4 regions of the Chromobacterium subtsugae genome follow, and region 1 is predicted to be linked to each of the others. Evidence: predicted binding sites of a transcription regulator. Region 1 holds the regulator's gene; each other region holds the start of a gene.
The links. The regulator sigma-54, encoded in region 1, starts transcription at its own class of promoters, with help from an activator protein. The targets are predictions, from matches to a motif close to CTGGCACGCTTCATGCTT.

Region 1 (3,821 bases):
TCGGTGAGCTTTTCCTTGTACTTCAGAACCTGGCGGTCCAGCTTGTCCATCAGCAGGTCGATGGCGGCGTAGAGGTCGGCCTCGGAGGCTTCGAGGTGGAGGTCCTTGCCGGACAGGTGGACGTTGACTTCGGCCTTCTGGACCAGCTTGTCTACCGACAGGGTGACGGAGATGTCGATCACGTGGTCGACGTGGCGGGTGATGCGCTCCAGTTTGCTTTCGATGTATTCGCGCAGCGACGGGGTAACTTCCAGGTGCAGACCGGTTACTTTGAGGTTCATACCCTAGCTCCTTCTGGTGTTGGCCGCCCGGTCGGGTTGTCGGGCGGCATGTATTCCCCAAGGCTTGCTACAGAGCCTTGCGCAGATTCACCGCCGGAATCTGCATGGCTTCACGATACTTGGCTACGGTGCGTCTGGCAACCTGAATTCCCTGCTTGCCTAACGCATCGGCGATGGCGCTGTCCGACAGCGGCTTGCCGCTGTCCTCGCTGTCTATCATGCCGCGTATGCGAGCCTTGATGGCGGTGGCGGAGCACTCGCCTCCACTATCGGTTTCCAGCGCGCTGCCGAAGAAATACTTGAGCTCGAACAGGCCGCGCGGGCAGAGCAGGTATTTCTGGCTGGTGGAGCGGGAAACCGTGGATTCGTGCAGGCCCAGCTCATCCGCGATGTCGCGCAGGATCAGCGGCCGCATCGCCACTTCGCCGTGTTCAAAGAACGATTGTTGCCTGTCAACGATAGCTTCCGCCACTTTCAGGATGGTGTCAAATCGCTGCTGGATGTTCTTCACCAGCCAGCGCGCCTCCTGCAGCCGGCCGGCCATTTCGCCCGCCTGGCCGCGGCTGTCGGCCAGCATGCGCTCGTAGAGGCGGTTGACCCGCAGCCTGGGCATGGCGGAGCGGTTCAGTTCGGCGACCCAGCGGCCGCGCCGCTTGCGCACGCTGATGTCCGGAATCACGTAATGGACGTCGCCGTGGCTGAAGCCGGTGGCGGGGTGGGGGTTGAGGCGGGCGATCAGCGCCTGGGCGGCGCGCAGCTCGGCGTCGCCGCAGCCCAGTGTTTTCTTCAGTTTGGCGTAGTCGCGGCCGCCCAGCAGCGCCAGGTGCTCGCGCGCGATGGCCAGCGCCAGCGCCCGGCCGGCTTCGTCCGCGGCCAGCCGCTGCAGTTGCAGCTGCAGCGATTCGGCCAGCGAGCGCGCGCCGACGCCGGCGGGATCGAATTGCTGCAGCAGCTTGAGGCCCACCGCCAGCTCGTCGCTTTCCAGCTCCAGCTCCAGCGGCAGGTGGCTGGCCAGTTCGTCCAGGCTGAGCGGCAGGTAGCCGTCGTCGTCCAGCTCTTCGATCAGCAGCCGGACGATGGCCAGATCGCGGCCGGCCAGCGCGATTTCGCCCAGTTGCGCCAGCAGGTGCTCGCGCAGGCTGACCTGGCACGGCACGTTGAGCATGGGGTCGTAGTCGTCGTCGCCGCCCTGGCGGCTGCCGGCGCCCCATTCCAGCAGTTCGCCGCCGGCGCCGTCGTCATGGCTGTCCGGTGCCTCGTCGGCGGCGGTTTCGCGGCTGTCCTGGCCTTCGGGCGCGGCTTCGGCGTCGCGCGGCTCGTCGCCGCGCTCCAGCAGCGGATTGTCCAGCAGGAAGCGTTCCACCTCGGTTTGCAGATCCAGCGTGGACAGCTGCAGCAGTTTGATCGATTGCTGCAGCTGCGGCGTCAGCGTCAGCTGTTGCGATACCTTGAGCTGAAGGGCCTGTTTCATCGCTTACAGGTGGAAATGCTCGCCGAGGTAGACCTCGCGCACTCTTTCGTTGTTGACCAGCTCTTCCGGCTCGCCGGAGGCCAGCACCGAGCCGTCGCTGATGATGTAGGCGCGGTCGCAGATGCGCAGCGTTTCGCGGACATTGTGGTCGGTGATCAGCACGCCGATGCCGCGGCCCTTCAGGAAGGAGATGATCTTCTGGATGTCGATCACCGCGATCGGATCGACGCCGGCGAACGGCTCGTCCAGCAGGATGAAGCGCGGGCGGGTGGCCAGCACGCGGGCGATTTCCACCCGGCGACGCTCGCCGCCGGACAGCGACAAGGCGTTGCTGTCGCGCAGGTGGGCGATGTTGAGATCGTCCAGCAGCAGGTCCAGCTCTTTTTCCAGCTCCTTGCCCTTGCGGCCGGAGATTTCCAGGATGGACGCGATGTTTTCCTCCACCGTCATGCGGCGGAAGATCGACGCTTCCTGCGGCAGATAGCCGAGGCCCAGCTGCGCGCGCTGGTGGATCGGGTAGCGGGTGATGGAAGCGTCGTCCAGCCGGATGTCGCCGTCGTCGGCGCCGACCAGGCCGACGATCATGTAAAAACTGGTGGTTTTGCCGGCGCCGTTGGGGCCCAGCAGGCCGACGACTTCGCCGCTTTCGATCTGCAGGGACACATCCTTGACCACGGTGCGCTTCTTGAAGCGCTTCTTCAGGCGGGAGACGGTGAGTACGCTGTGCTTCATGTTCATGGTTTGGCGGCTCCGGCCGGCTTGGCCGCCGCGGGCTGCGAGGCTGCGTTTTTGGGCTGCAGGATCACGGTGGTGCGGCCCTTGCCGGCATTGCCGGCGCCGCCGCCCTGCACCTGATAGGTTTCGCTGCGGGTGTCGTAGCTGATCACGTTGCCGATGGCGAGATCGCCGTTGCGCTTGACGCGGGCGTTGCCGGTGAGCACGGCCAAGTGGCCGGCGCTGCTGTAGTCGAGCTTGCTGGCCTGGCCCTCCACCCAGCCGCCGTTGTTGTCCATTTTCTGGCGGAAGGTGACGATGCGGCCGGTGGCCTGCAGCGTCTGGTTGCCTTGCTTGTCCTGGGTGGCCACCACCTTGTCGGCGTTCAGCCGCAGGGTGCCCTGGATCACCACCACATTGCCTTCGCAGGTGGATACGCCTTTGATCTGGTCCATGGTGCAGCCGTTGTCGCTGGTGATTTCCATGGGCTTGGTGCTGTCGGCCTGTTCGGCGTGCGTCAGGGCTGAAGCCGCCAGCAGCAGGCTGGCCAGCAGGATGCGGGTCTTATTTGGCATAGATGATCTTGGTGGTGGACAGCAGGTTGAGCAGGCCCAGCGGCTGCTGGTAGACGAAGCCGATGGAGTGGGCCACCGACTTGCCATGGTAGACCACCGACGGCGCCTTGGTGCTGGCGATGTGCTTGGCGGAGTCCACCAGCATCACGCTGCTTTCCAGCCGGGTTTCGGGCTGCTTGCTGTCTGCGGGTTTGATCAGGGTGACTTTCTTGTCGAAGAAAGCCTGCTGGTTCTTGTTGTTGTAGCGGCCGGACTCGCCGAAGACGTGGTATTGCAGCGCCCCTTGCTGGTATTGGTACAGGTCGGGGTTTTCGAAATAGGCGTCCGGTTTGCTCGGATACTGCCACATGCGGGTGGCGATCAGCCGGTCGGCGATCTTGCCTTGCAGGTCGAAATGGGTGGCGACCAGGTTTTCCGCCACGTATTCGGGCTTGTCCGGGTCCAGCTCGCGGTGGCGGGTGTCCCAGCGCGAAATCTGGTCCAGCCACAGGGTGAGCATGGCGGTGAGGCCGATCAGCAGCACCGGGAACAGCCGGTGGGAGCGCAATAGCCGCATCATGCCAAGTACCTGGCGACCACGGCGTCGAAACTGCCCTGCGCCTGCATGATCAATTCCGCCAGTTCGCGCACCGCGCCGTGGCCGCCCGGGTTGCCGGTCACGTAATGGCAGTGCTGGCGCACTTGCGGCGGCGCTTCCGGCACGGCGACGGCCAGGCCGACGCGGGTGAGGATGGGCAGGTCGATCAGATCGTCGCCGATGAACGCGCACTCGTCGGCGCT
Region 2 (3,821 bases), 1.8 Mb from region 1:
TTGTCGCTCAACTGGCTTGATCCTTGCATCTGCGCCACCGGCTATCGAATGACATGATTATACCCAGCGGCCCCGCGCACGGGGATGCCATGGCGCAGCATAGGCCTACTGCCGGCAGTTGGTCGGCACCCAGTTGGCCTGCAACTGCGTGCCGATGGCCGTGGTGCCGCCGCCGGTGCCGGTATAGGTGCAAACCCAGGTAACCGAACCCGAGGTGACCGAGGGCACCAGATCCAGCTGCGCGCCGCTGGAGACCGTGTTGTTGTAGGTCAGTTGGATCACGCCGCTGGCCAGCACCGACACGCTGTTCACCGCGTTGCCGGTGATCGACGACGCCGTCGACAGCCCGTACGCGCTGTTGTACGGCGTGGAGCTGGCGAACGCGCTTTTGCTGGCGTAGTACTCCGCCACCGCGGTCTTGGCGGCGTCGGCCAGCGCCAGCCCCTCGGCCACCCGCGACCGCTTGGCGTAGTCCTGGTAGGCCGGGATGGCGATGGCGGCCAGGATGCCGACTATCGCCACCACTATCATCAGCTCTATCAGGGTAAAGCCGCGCTGCGTCGTTCTGTTCCGCATCTTCCGCATCTCCTGATGCTCAAACCCGGGCCCGCCGCAAAAATCAAGAGGCACCGCAGTGCCTCTTGCTCCGCGACTGTCGCCGCCACGCTTACTGGCGGCAGGTGCTCGGCACCCAGTTGGCCGACAGTTGGTTGGCGGCTGCGATGGCGGTGGTGCCGCCGCCGGTGCCGGTATAGGTGCAGACCCAGGAAACCGAGCCGGAAGTAACAGTAGGCACCAGATCCAGCAGGGCACCGCTGGACACCGTGCTGTTGTAGGCGACCTGGATCACGCCGCTGGCCAGCACCGACAGGCTGCCAACCGAACTGCCGGTGATGGTTGTGGCAAGCCCATAGCTAGTGTTATACGGTGCGGTGCCTGACGCGACAAAAGCATTGTTGGATGCGTAGTACTCGGTGACCGCGGTTTTGGCCGAATCCGCCAGCGCCAGGCCTTCCGTCACCCGCGCCCGCTTGGTGTAGTCCTGATAAGCCGGAATGGCGATGGCCGCCAGGATGCCGACGATGGCCACCACGATCATCAACTCGATCAGGGTGAAACCCTGCTGGATCTGCTGTCTCTTCATGATTGAACTCCCGGATTGCCAAGCTTCGCCAAATGGAATGGCGGCGGCCTCGGCCGCCAGCCTCGTCTGCGGGTTTCCGGGCGCGTGCCGCCCGACGCATGTCCGCCTTATCCAGCAGAAAGCATGCCAGGCCTTCGCGGGCCCGCCCCGGCGCGCCCCTGCGCGGCCCTGGCTGTCGCCGCTGGGCAGAAACTGACGTTTTTCGTCACATCGGAACCGCGGCGCGGACTATGCTAGCATCCGCCATCCCCCTACCGGAGCCCATCGCATGAGCAACCAAGCCTGGCTGGAGCGCAGCTTCGCCGCCGTCTGGCATCCCTGCACCCAGATGAAGCGCCATGAAAGCCTGCCCATCGTCCCGATCGCCAGCGCCGACGGCGTCTGGCTGACCGACTTCGACGGCAAACGCTATCTGGACGGCGTCAGCTCCTGGTGGGTCAACCTGTTCGGCCATGGCGAGCCGCGCATCAAGCAGGCGATCAAGCGCCAGCTGGACAGCCTGGAGCACGTGATGCTGGCCGGCTTCACCCACCAGCCGGTGGTGGAGCTGTCGGAACGCCTGGCGGCGCTATCCGGCCTCGGCCGCGCCTTCTATGGCTCCGACGGCGCCAGCGCCACCGAAATCGCGCTGAAGATGAGCTTCCACTACTGGAAAAACCGCGGCCAGCCCGGCAAGACCCGCTTCGTCAGCCTGGAGAACAGCTACCACGGCGAAACCGTCGGCGCGCTGGCCGTCACCGATGTGCCGCTGTTCTCGTCCACCTACGCCGATCTGCTCAAACCCGGCCTGCGGGCGCCCAGTCCGGACGCCCGCCAGGCCGCGCCCGGGGAAACCGCCGCCGACCCGGCCCGCCGCGCCGCCGCGGCGCTGGAAAACCTGCTGGCCAAGCGCGCCGGCGAGATCGCCGCGGTGATCGTCGAGCCGCTGGTGCAGGGCGCGGCCGGCATGGCGATGCACGATCCGGCCTATCTGGCCGAACTGCGCCGGCTGTGCGACCGCCACCAGGTGCATCTGATCGCCGACGAGATCGCGGTGGGCTTCGGCCGCACCGGCACCTTCTTCGCCTATCAGCAGGCCGGCATCCTGCCGGACTTCCTGTGCCTGTCCAAGGGTATCACCGGCGGCTTCCTGCCCCTGTCCTGCGTGCTGACCCGCGACGAAATCTACCAGGCCTTCTACCACGACGATGTGGCGCGCGGCTTCCTGCATTCGCACAGCTACACCGGCAACGCGCTGGCCTGCAGCGCCGCGCTGGCGGTGCTGGACATCTTCGAGGCCGACGACGTGCTGGCCGCCAACCGGGAGAAGGCCGCCGAATTCACCCGCCGCATGCGGCCGCTGTCCTCCCGCCCCGACATCCGCCACTTCCGCCACACCGGCATGATCTGGGCCTTCGACGTGGCCACCGAGCGCGCCGACTTTGCATTGGCCTTTTTTTCGGCCATGCTGAAACGCGGATGTCTGTTGCGGCCGATAGGCAAGACCGTCTACTTCATGCCGCCCTATACCCTGAACAACGAAGAAATGGATTGGCTGGTCGAGTCGAGCTGCTCAGCGCTGGACGAAGTCCTGGCCGGCGGCTCGCAGACGGCAGGCGCGGAAACGCCGCTGCCCTGAAGCGCGGCGCGCCGGGCGCCGTCCCGCGACACAGCCTCGGAGCCCTGTTCGGATGCCGCCACTCGCCTTGCCGAAGAAGGATATGGACCCGCAACTCGTCGACACCCAGCCAGCCAGCGTCGCGGCCTGGCTGGAACGCCTTCCCTACACCGACCTGCCGGAATGCGGCCGGCTGCTCAGCCAGGCGCTGTACCAGCTGGCGCGCACGCCGCTGGAGCCGACGCAGCGCTTCAAGCTGCTGCTGCTCTATCTGAAGGCGCTGGATCGCTATTACCCGCTGCTGGAAGCCGAATCGCAGCACAACGATATCCTGTCCTCGCCCAAGACCCGGCTGCTGGCGGTGCTCAGCGTCAAACTGTTCGCCAATCTGTACATCGCCTTCAAACAGACCTTGAACGAAAAGCTGGGCCGCCACGCGCTGCTGGAGCGAGAGCAGCCCAAGATCGAACTGCTGCTGTACACCATGATGGCCGCCCGCCAGTACCTGAACGTCAGCCAGCAGAATTACTGCCCGCTGCCGGCGGGCTTCTGGCTGGACTGCCACCAGCTCTACGCGCTGGCGCGGGAGCGCGGCTGGCAGGACAAGGCGCTGTCCGGCGACGACTCGCTGGCCGTCATCTACCGCCAGATCCTGCTGCTGGGCCTGACCTCCACCAACCGCCTGTCGGTTGTCGACATGCACCTGGCGCGCCAGCTGATCTACGACCTGGCGCGCCAAGTATCGCTGCTGCCGGTGGCGGGCTTGAACGACAACCGCCACGGCTATCTGCTGGACCCGCTGGAAGACAATCCGCCGCGCCACCTGCTGATCACCCCCGGCTCGCTGCACGGCCATTGCAGCATGCTGGAGTTGAGCGGCGCGGTGGACACCATGCGCCGCAGCCTGGAACAGCTGCAGAGCGCCAGCGGCAACGCCGCCGCGCAGCTGGGCGATGTCGTGCAGCTGCTGAGCGGCCTGGTGGAAGAATGGCAGCATCCGCGCCGCCGCAAGCACGGCCGGGAAGACAGCCAGGCAGTGGTCGAGGTCGTCTCTACCCTCTCCTCGATCTGGCACCTCGC
Region 3 (3,821 bases), 2.4 Mb from region 1:
GGGATCAGAGCCTCGTTGAGAAAGACGGTCAGCGGCAGGTCGGCCAGGCACATCTGCGCCGCCACCCGCTCCTCGGCGCTGGCGGCGGCGACGCCGGCCAACTGGTCGCCGGAGCGCAGCGGGCTGGCGCGCGCCATTAGCGTCTTCAGGTCGGCGAAGCGGTAGGTCCGCGGTCCTATGGTGATGGCGTGGCTCATGTCGTGGCCTTGACGGGATCGGGTTGGGTTTCGGATGGCGCGCCTTGCAGCAACGCGTCCTGGGCGGCTTCGGCGCGCTGGCGGGCGGTGGCGAGGAAGTACAGGTAGCCGGCGGCCAGCATCGCGGCGAAGATGCCGGCCAGCAGCCGGTTGTAATAGACCATGGCGACCAGGCAGATCAGCGAACAGCCCAGCGCCAGCGCTGGCAGCCACGGATAACAGGGCGCGGAGAACGGCCGGGGCAGCGCCGGCTCGCGGCCGCGCAGCCGGAACAGCGCCAGCATCGACACGATGTGTACATGACGATGGCGCCGAACACCGACAGCGTGACGATGTTGGCGGTCAGCGGCTGGCCGGCGATCTGCACCAGATCGTCGCTGAAGATGGCGGCGATGCCGACCGCGCCGCCGGCTAGGATTGCGCGGTGCGGCGTCTTGAAGCGCGGATGCACCGCCGCCAGCCAGGCGGGCAGGTAGCCGGCGCGCGCCAGCGCGAAGATCTGCCGCGAATAGCCCATGATGATGCCGTGGAACGAGGCCACCAGGCCGAACAGGCCCAGCCACACCAGCATGTGCAGCCAGCCGCTGTGGCCGCCCACTATCATCTTCATCGCCTGCGGCAGCGGGTCGTTGATATTCGCCAGCCGGCGCCAGTCGCCGGCGCCGCCGGCCATCACCATCACGCCCAGGGCCAGCGCCACCAGGGTGAGGATGCCGGCGATGTAGGCGCGCGGAATGGTGCGGGCCGGGTCCTTGGCCTCTTCCGCCGCCATCGCCGCGCCTTCTATCGCCAGGAAGAACCAGATGGCGAACGGCAAGGCGGCGAACATGCCGCCGACGGCGCCCCAATGGAAGGCGTCCTGTCCGGCCCAGCCGTGGCGCATGAAGTTGTCCCAGCTGAAGCCGGGCGCCACCACGCCCATGAACACCAGCAGTTCGAAGATGGCCAGCAGCGTGACGCACAGCTCGAAGGCGGCGGCGATGCCGACGCCGGCGATGTTGAGCGCCATGAAGGCCAGATAGGCGCCGCAGGCGGTCCACTTGGCTTGCAATCCGGGGAACTGCACGTTCAGATAGGCGCCGATCGCCAGCGCGATGGCGGGCGGCGCGAACACGAATTCGCACAGCGTGGCGAAGCCGGCGATGAAGCCGCCCAGCGGACCGAAGGCGCGGCGCGCATAGGCGAAGGGGCCGCCGGCATGCGGGATGGCGGTGGTCAGTTCGGTGAAGCTGAAGATGAAGGCGGTGTACATCAGGGCCACGAACAGCGAGGTGCAGAGAAATCCCAGCGTGCCGGCCTGGGCCCAGCCATAGCTCCAGCCGAAGTATTCGCCGGAGATCACCAGCCCCACCGCGATCCCCCATAGTTGCCAGCCGCCCAGCTTGCGGGCCAATGCTTGTGTCGATGCGCTCATGGCTTTATCCCGTTGATTGTCTTGTTTGCGCTCAGAAAGTGCGGCTATGCCGTCTGATTTAAGTATGCAAAAAGAATGCCAGCCTTGCCGGCTGTTTTGCCGGGCGCGTCGCGGGGCGGGCCTGATTCCGGCGCGGGTCAGCCGGAGGCGTGCACCGCGATGGGCCGTGCTAGAATCGATCGCAATACGCAATGACGCAGGGGAAATGCAGATGTCTGGCAATAGCATGGGGCGCTTGTTCACGGTAACTTCCTTCGGCGAAAGCCACGGGCCGGCCATAGGCTGCGTGGTGGACGGCTGCCCGCCGGGCCTGGCGCTGACCGAAGCCGACATCCAGCTGGAGCTGGACCGGCGCAAGCCCGGCACCAGCCGCCACGTCACGCAGCGGCGCGAGCCGGACGCGGTGGAAATCCTGTCCGGCGTCTACGAGGGCAAGACCACCGGCACGCCGATCGCGCTGTTGATCCGCAATACCGACCAGCGCAGCAAAGACTACGGCAATATCGCCGACACCTTCCGCCCCGGCCATGCCGACTACTGCTACTGGCATAAATACGGGGTGCGCGATCCGCGCGGCGGTGGCCGCTCGTCGGCGCGCGAGACGGCGGTGCGCGTCGCCGCCGGCGCTATCGCCAAGAAATGGCTGAGCGAGAAATACGGCATCGTCATTCGCGGCCACATGACCCAGATCGGCGAGGTGGCCATCCCGTTCAAGGGGTGGGAACATGTCGGCGGCAACCCCTTCTTCAGCGCCGATCCGGACATCGTGCCGCGGCTGGAGGATTACATGGACAGCGTGCGCAAGAGCCTGGACTCCATCGGCGCGCGCTTGCGCGTGGTGGCGGACAATGTGCCGGTGGGCTGGGGCGAGCCGGTGTTCGACCGCCTGGACGCCGACATCGCCTACGCGATGATGAGCATCAACGCGGTCAAGGGCGTGGAGATCGGCGCCGGCTTCGGCTGCGTGGCGCAGCGCGGCAGCGAGCACGGCGACGAGTTGACGCCCCAGGGCTTCGCCAGCAACCACGCCGGCGGCGTGCTGGGCGGCATCTCCACCGGCCAGCAGATCGACGTCTCCATCGCCATCAAACCCACGTCGTCCATCGCCCAGCCGCGCCGTTCGATCAACAAGCAAGGCGAGGCGGTGACGATGGAAACCCACGGCCGCCACGACCCTTGCGTCGGCATCCGCGCCACGCCGATCGCCGAGGCGATGCTGGCGCTGGTGCTGATCGACCACGCGCTGCGCCACCGCGCGCAGTGCGGCGATGTGCGGGTGGAAACGCCCAGAATTGCCGGGCGCATCGGCTAGTATTGATATACCGGCCGGAAGTCGACCAGGCCGCTCCCGATAGGATGGCACCATGCTGAAAAGTCTGATTGATGGCTTGGCCGGACGCCTGAAGAAAACGACGACAGAGGAAGAGACGCCGGCCGCGGCGGCCAAGCCGGACAGAACCCTGCTGGATCCGCCGCCGCCCGACGACGAGCCGGTGGATCTGCCGCCTACCCTGGGCTTTGTCTCCCACCAGCCGGTGATGGACAAGCAGCAGCGGGTGGTCGCCTACGACTTTTTCGTCCGGCAGGGCAAGCGCAATGTCGAGGCCGGCAAGCAGCAGGAGTTCGACCGGCTGCTGCTGGCCACCTTGCAGAATATGGACATCTTCCGGCTGCTGGCCTACCGCCGCGCCTTCGTGCACATCTCGATGACCTCGCTGGACGAACCGCTGCTGCGCGACATGCCCGCCGGCAGCGTGATTTTCGTGCTGGAAGCGGGGCCGGGCATGATAGTCAACGAATACATGCTCAATCAGCTGGACCAGCTGCAGAAGCTGGGCCTGCGCTTCGCGGTGGAGCCGGCGGCTTACGAGCAGGGCGCGCTGAGCGCCGCCTTGCAGGCCGACTTGTTCGGCCGGGTCGACTTCATGGTGCTGGACTTCGCCGGCCCGTCCACCCGGGTGCTGGCGCCCATTCTGGACCAATTGCCGAAGCGCTATCCGGGCGCGCGCTGGATGGCGCGCAATGTCGGCACCGCCGAAGATCTGGATGTCTGCCTGCGCGCGCCGGGGCATAACCGCTTCGCGCTGTTCCACGGCCCCTTCGTCACCACCGCCCGCGCGCTTGAAGGCGGCAAGGTGGACACCAGCCAGACCCGCGTGCTGCAGATCATGCGGCTGTTGCGCGCCAATGCCGACCCCAAGGAAGTGGAG
Region 4 (3,821 bases), 270 kb from region 1:
AGGAGAAGGGCTAATGTTTTCATCGTCGGAGGCTGGTTAGAGTGCGCTTCCATGATAAGCAAATCGGCGGTCTGCGTCATATATGCTTGAGGCCGGGGCGCAAAAAAACGGCAGCCGAGGCTGCCGTTTTTCCCGCATGGGCGCTTGGCGCTTACAGCGAGTAGTACATCGCGAATTCCACCGGGTGGGTGGTCATGCGGGTCAGGTTGACTTCCTGCATCTTCAGCTCGATGTAGGAGTCGATCCAATCGTTGGAGAACACGCCGCCGCGGGTCAGGAACTCGCGGTCCTTGTCCAGCGCCGCCAGGGCTTCGTCCAGGCTGGCGCATACGGTCGGGATCAGCTTGTCTTCTTCCGGCGGCAGGTCGTACAGGTTCTTGTCGGCCGCGTCGCCCGGGTGGATCTTGTTCTGGATGCCGTCGAGGCCGGCCATCAGCAGCGCGGAGAAGCACAGGTACGGGTTGGCCAGCGGATCCGGGAAGCGGGTTTCGATGCGGCGGCCTTTCGGGCTGGCCACGTGCGGGATGCGCACCGAGGCGGAGCGGTTCTTGGCCGAATAGGCCAGCTTCACCGGCGCTTCGTAGTGCGGCACCAGGCGTTTGTAGGAGTTGGTGCCCGGGTTGGTGATGGCGTTCAGCGCCTTGGCGTGCTTGATGATGCCGCCGATGTAGTACAGCGCGGTATCGGACAGGCCGGCGTAGCCGTCGCCGGCGAACAGGTTGACGCCGTCTTTCCAGATCGATTGGTGCACGTGCATGCCGGAGCCATTGTCGCCGACGATGGGCTTGGGCATGAAGGTGGCGGTCTTGCCGTAGCTGTGGGCGACGTTGTGCACCACGTATTTCAGGATCTGGGTCCAGTCGGCGCGCTGGGTCAGCGTGCTGAACTTGGTGCCGATTTCGTTCTGGCCAGCGGTGGCCACTTCGTGGTGGTGCACTTCCACCGGCACGCCCAGCTCTTCCAGCAGCAGCACCATCGCGGAGCGGATGTCTTGCGACGAATCCACCGGCGGCACCGGGAAGTAGCCGCCCTTGACGCCCGGACGGTGGCCCATGTTGCCGCCTTCGAATTCTTCAGCCGAGGCCCAGGCCGCTTCTTCGGCCTTGATCTTGACGAAGCAGCCGGACATGTCGGTGCCCCAGGTGATGCTGTCGAAGATGAAGAATTCCGGCTCCGGGCCGAAGTAGGCGGTGTCGCCGACGCCGGAGGCCTTCAGATAGGCTTCGGCGCGCTTGGCGATGGAGCGCGGGTCGCGGTCGTAGCCCTTGCCGTCGGCCGGGTCGATCACGTCGCAGGACATGAATACGGTCGGCTCGTCGAAGAACGGGTCGATGCGGGCGGTGGCCGGGTCGGCCATCAGCAGCATGTCGGATGCCTGGATGCCTTTCCAGCCGGCGATGGAGGAGCCGTCGAAGGCGTGGCCGCGTTCGAACCAGGCGTCGGCGTCTTCCAGCAGCACATGGGCCGGGATGGAGACGTGCTGCTCTTTGCCGCGGGTATCGGTAAAGCGCAGATCGACAAATTTGACGTCGTTTTCTTGGATCAGCTTGACTACGTCGGCTACTGCCATGGTTTATCTCCTGAAAGGCAACGTGCACCCAAGGGCAAGTGCGAAAAAATCGGTACGCCCGGCTTTAAGCAGGAAGCGTGCCAGCTCCAAAATCGCTGCTGTTGCATTGTGTCATAGGCGGATAGCCTTAGCCAGCCGGCTGGAATGCCGAATTGTGAACCATCCTGGTGCTGGCTGTTTTGCCATGCACTAACTTGGTGCGAATTGCCAGTCGCGGCGAGTGGGCAGATAATCGGCAACATACGCCATCCTTATTGCAGGAGGAAAACAGCATGAGCAAAGTGAAGCAGATTCTGCAAACCGCCCATCAGCGCGCCGAGCGCTCCGGTCTGCCCTACAGCGGCGCGCTGCTGCCGGATGAAGCCTATGAATTGCTGCAGTCCTTGCCCAAGACGGTGCTGCTGGACGTGCGCAGCCATGCCGAATGGCAGTTCGTCGGCACGGTGCCCGGCGCGGTGAACATCGAATGGAAAAGCTACCCGGGCATGGCGGCCAACCCCAATTTCCTGGCGCAGCTGACGCATCAGGTGGATCCGGAGGCGGTGCTGCTGGTGATGTGCCGCTCCGGCGCGCGCTCCGACCAGGTGGCGCGGCTGGCGGCGGCCAACGGCTACAGCGAGGTGTACAACGTGCTGGAAGGCTTCGAGGGCGATCTGGACGCCAGCGGCCATCGCAACTCTGTCGGCGGCTGGCGCCAGCGCGGCCTGCCCTGGATGCAGGGCTGACAGGATTGACGGCGGCGGTTGAAGTTTGCGGCGTAACGCGGCAAAGTGTGGCCTGAACCCGCCGCCGCGCGCGGCGCACATTTTGGAAAGCCGACCATGACCGACCGTTACGCCGTTATCGGCAACCCGATTTCGCACAGCCAGTCTCCGTTCATCCATCAGGAGTTCGCCCGGGCCTTGGGCCAGGACATCAGCTATGAAAAGCTGTTCGCCGAACTGGGCGCCTTCCGCCCGCAGGTGGAGGCCTTCGTCGCCGCCGGCGGCAAGGGTCTCAATATCACGCTGCCGTTCAAGGGCGACGCCTTCCGCTTCGCGCAGGAAGTGACCGAGCGCGCCCGCGCCGCCGAGGCGGTGAACACGCTGACCTTCCGCGACGGCAAGGTCTACGGCGACAACACCGACGGCGTCGGCCTGGTGCGCGACATCGTGGAAAACCTGGACTACCCGATCGCCGGCCAGCGCGTGCTGATCCTGGGCGCCGGCGGCGCGGTGCGCGGCGTGCTGGAGCCCATCCTGCAGCAAAAGCCGGCCAGCCTGACCATCGCCAACCGCACCGTGATCAAGGCCGAGGCGCTGGCGCACCATTTCGCCCGCTACGGCAAGGTGGAGGCCGTCGGCTACGACGCGCTGGCGGGCCGCAGCTTCGACATCATCATCAACGCCACCTCCACCAGCCTGAGCAACGAGATGCCGCCGCTGCCGCATGGCGTGTTCACCGCCCGCACCCTGGCTTACGACATGGTGTACAGCAGCGGCCTGACGCCTTTCCTGCAACGGGCCCAGGGAGAAAACGCCGGCATGCTGGCCGACGGCCTGGGCATGCTGGTGGAGCAGGCGGCCGAGTCCTTCTCCATCTGGCGCGGGATCCAGCCCGACACCCGCAAGGTGACCAATATGCTGAGGGAAGTGTTAGCCTGAGCATGTCGCGCATCCTGTTGAAGATCCTGGCGGCCCTGGTGGCCGCTTTTGTGCTGTATAACCTGTGGGTGTTCGGCCATGTCGTCTATTGGCGCGACCACAATCCCAGCGCCAGCTCCTTCATGAACGAGCGGCTGGCCAAGATGCAGGCCGACGATCCGGACGCCGAATTGAGCCAGCGCTGGGTGCCGTACGCGAAAATCTCGCCGAATCTGAAGCGGGCGCTGATCGCGTCGGAGGACGCCAGGTTCGTCGACCACGAAGGCTTCGACTGGGACGGCATCGAGGCGGCGTTCGAGAAAAACCTGAAGAAGGGCAAGATCGTCGCCGGCGGCTCTACCATCAGCCAGCAACTGGCCAAGAACCTGTTCCTGTCCAGCGGCAAGACGCCGTGGCGCAAGCTGGAGGAGGCGCTGATCACCATGATGCTGGAAGCGGTGCTGGACAAGCGCCGCATCTATGAGATCTACCTCAACGTGATCGAGTGGGGCGACGGCGTGTTCGGCGCCGAGGCCGCCGCGCGCTACTACTACCATACCAGCGCGGCCAGGCTGTCCTCGTCCCAGGCCGCCAAGCTGGCGGCGATGGTGCCCAATCCGCGCTATTAC

Region 2: a site for sigma-54 is predicted at 1,257-1,274, ahead of U6115_RS21750 (pilin). Genes of this name have one in related genera too.
Region 3: a site for sigma-54 is predicted at 1,676-1,693, ahead of eat (ethanolamine permease). Genes of this name have one in related genera too.
Region 4: a site for sigma-54 is predicted at 1,637-1,654, ahead of glnA (glutamate--ammonia ligase). Genes of this name have one in related genera too.

Annotation. Positions count from the first base shown of each region.
Region 1 is NZ_CP142381.1:1,575,429-1,579,249, forward strand. It holds gene hpf (ribosome hibernation-promoting factor, HPF/YfiA family) at 1-281, opposite strand, end outside; gene U6115_RS07780 (RNA polymerase factor sigma-54) at 349-1,752, opposite strand; gene lptB (LPS export ABC transporter ATP-binding protein) at 1,756-2,484, opposite strand; gene lptA (lipopolysaccharide transport periplasmic protein LptA) at 2,487-3,041, opposite strand; gene lptC (LPS export ABC transporter periplasmic protein LptC) at 3,031-3,600, opposite strand; gene U6115_RS07800 (KdsC family phosphatase) at 3,597-3,821, opposite strand, start outside.
Region 2 is NZ_CP142381.1:4,550,015-4,553,835, forward strand. It holds gene U6115_RS21740 (PglL family O-oligosaccharyltransferase) at 1-11, opposite strand, end outside; gene U6115_RS21745 (pilin) at 106-576, opposite strand; gene U6115_RS21750 (pilin) at 668-1,144, opposite strand; gene U6115_RS21755 (adenosylmethionine--8-amino-7-oxononanoate transaminase) at 1,413-2,762, shown strand; gene U6115_RS21760 (hypothetical protein) at 2,845-3,821, shown strand, end outside.
Region 3 is NZ_CP142381.1:3,926,673-3,930,493, reverse strand. It holds gene U6115_RS18680 (ethanolamine ammonia-lyase subunit EutB) at 1-197, opposite strand, end outside; gene U6115_RS22860 (hypothetical protein) at 194-361, opposite strand; gene eat (ethanolamine permease) at 376-1,611, opposite strand; gene aroC (chorismate synthase) at 1,823-2,923, shown strand; gene U6115_RS18660 (EAL and HDOD domain-containing protein) at 2,976-3,821, shown strand, end outside.
Region 4 is NZ_CP142381.1:1,301,749-1,305,569, forward strand. It holds gene U6115_RS06400 (DUF4124 domain-containing protein) at 1-23, opposite strand, end outside; gene glnA (glutamate--ammonia ligase) at 152-1,570, opposite strand; gene U6115_RS06410 (rhodanese-like domain-containing protein) at 1,843-2,295, shown strand; gene aroE (shikimate dehydrogenase) at 2,392-3,213, shown strand; gene mtgA (monofunctional biosynthetic peptidoglycan transglycosylase) at 3,216-3,821, shown strand, end outside.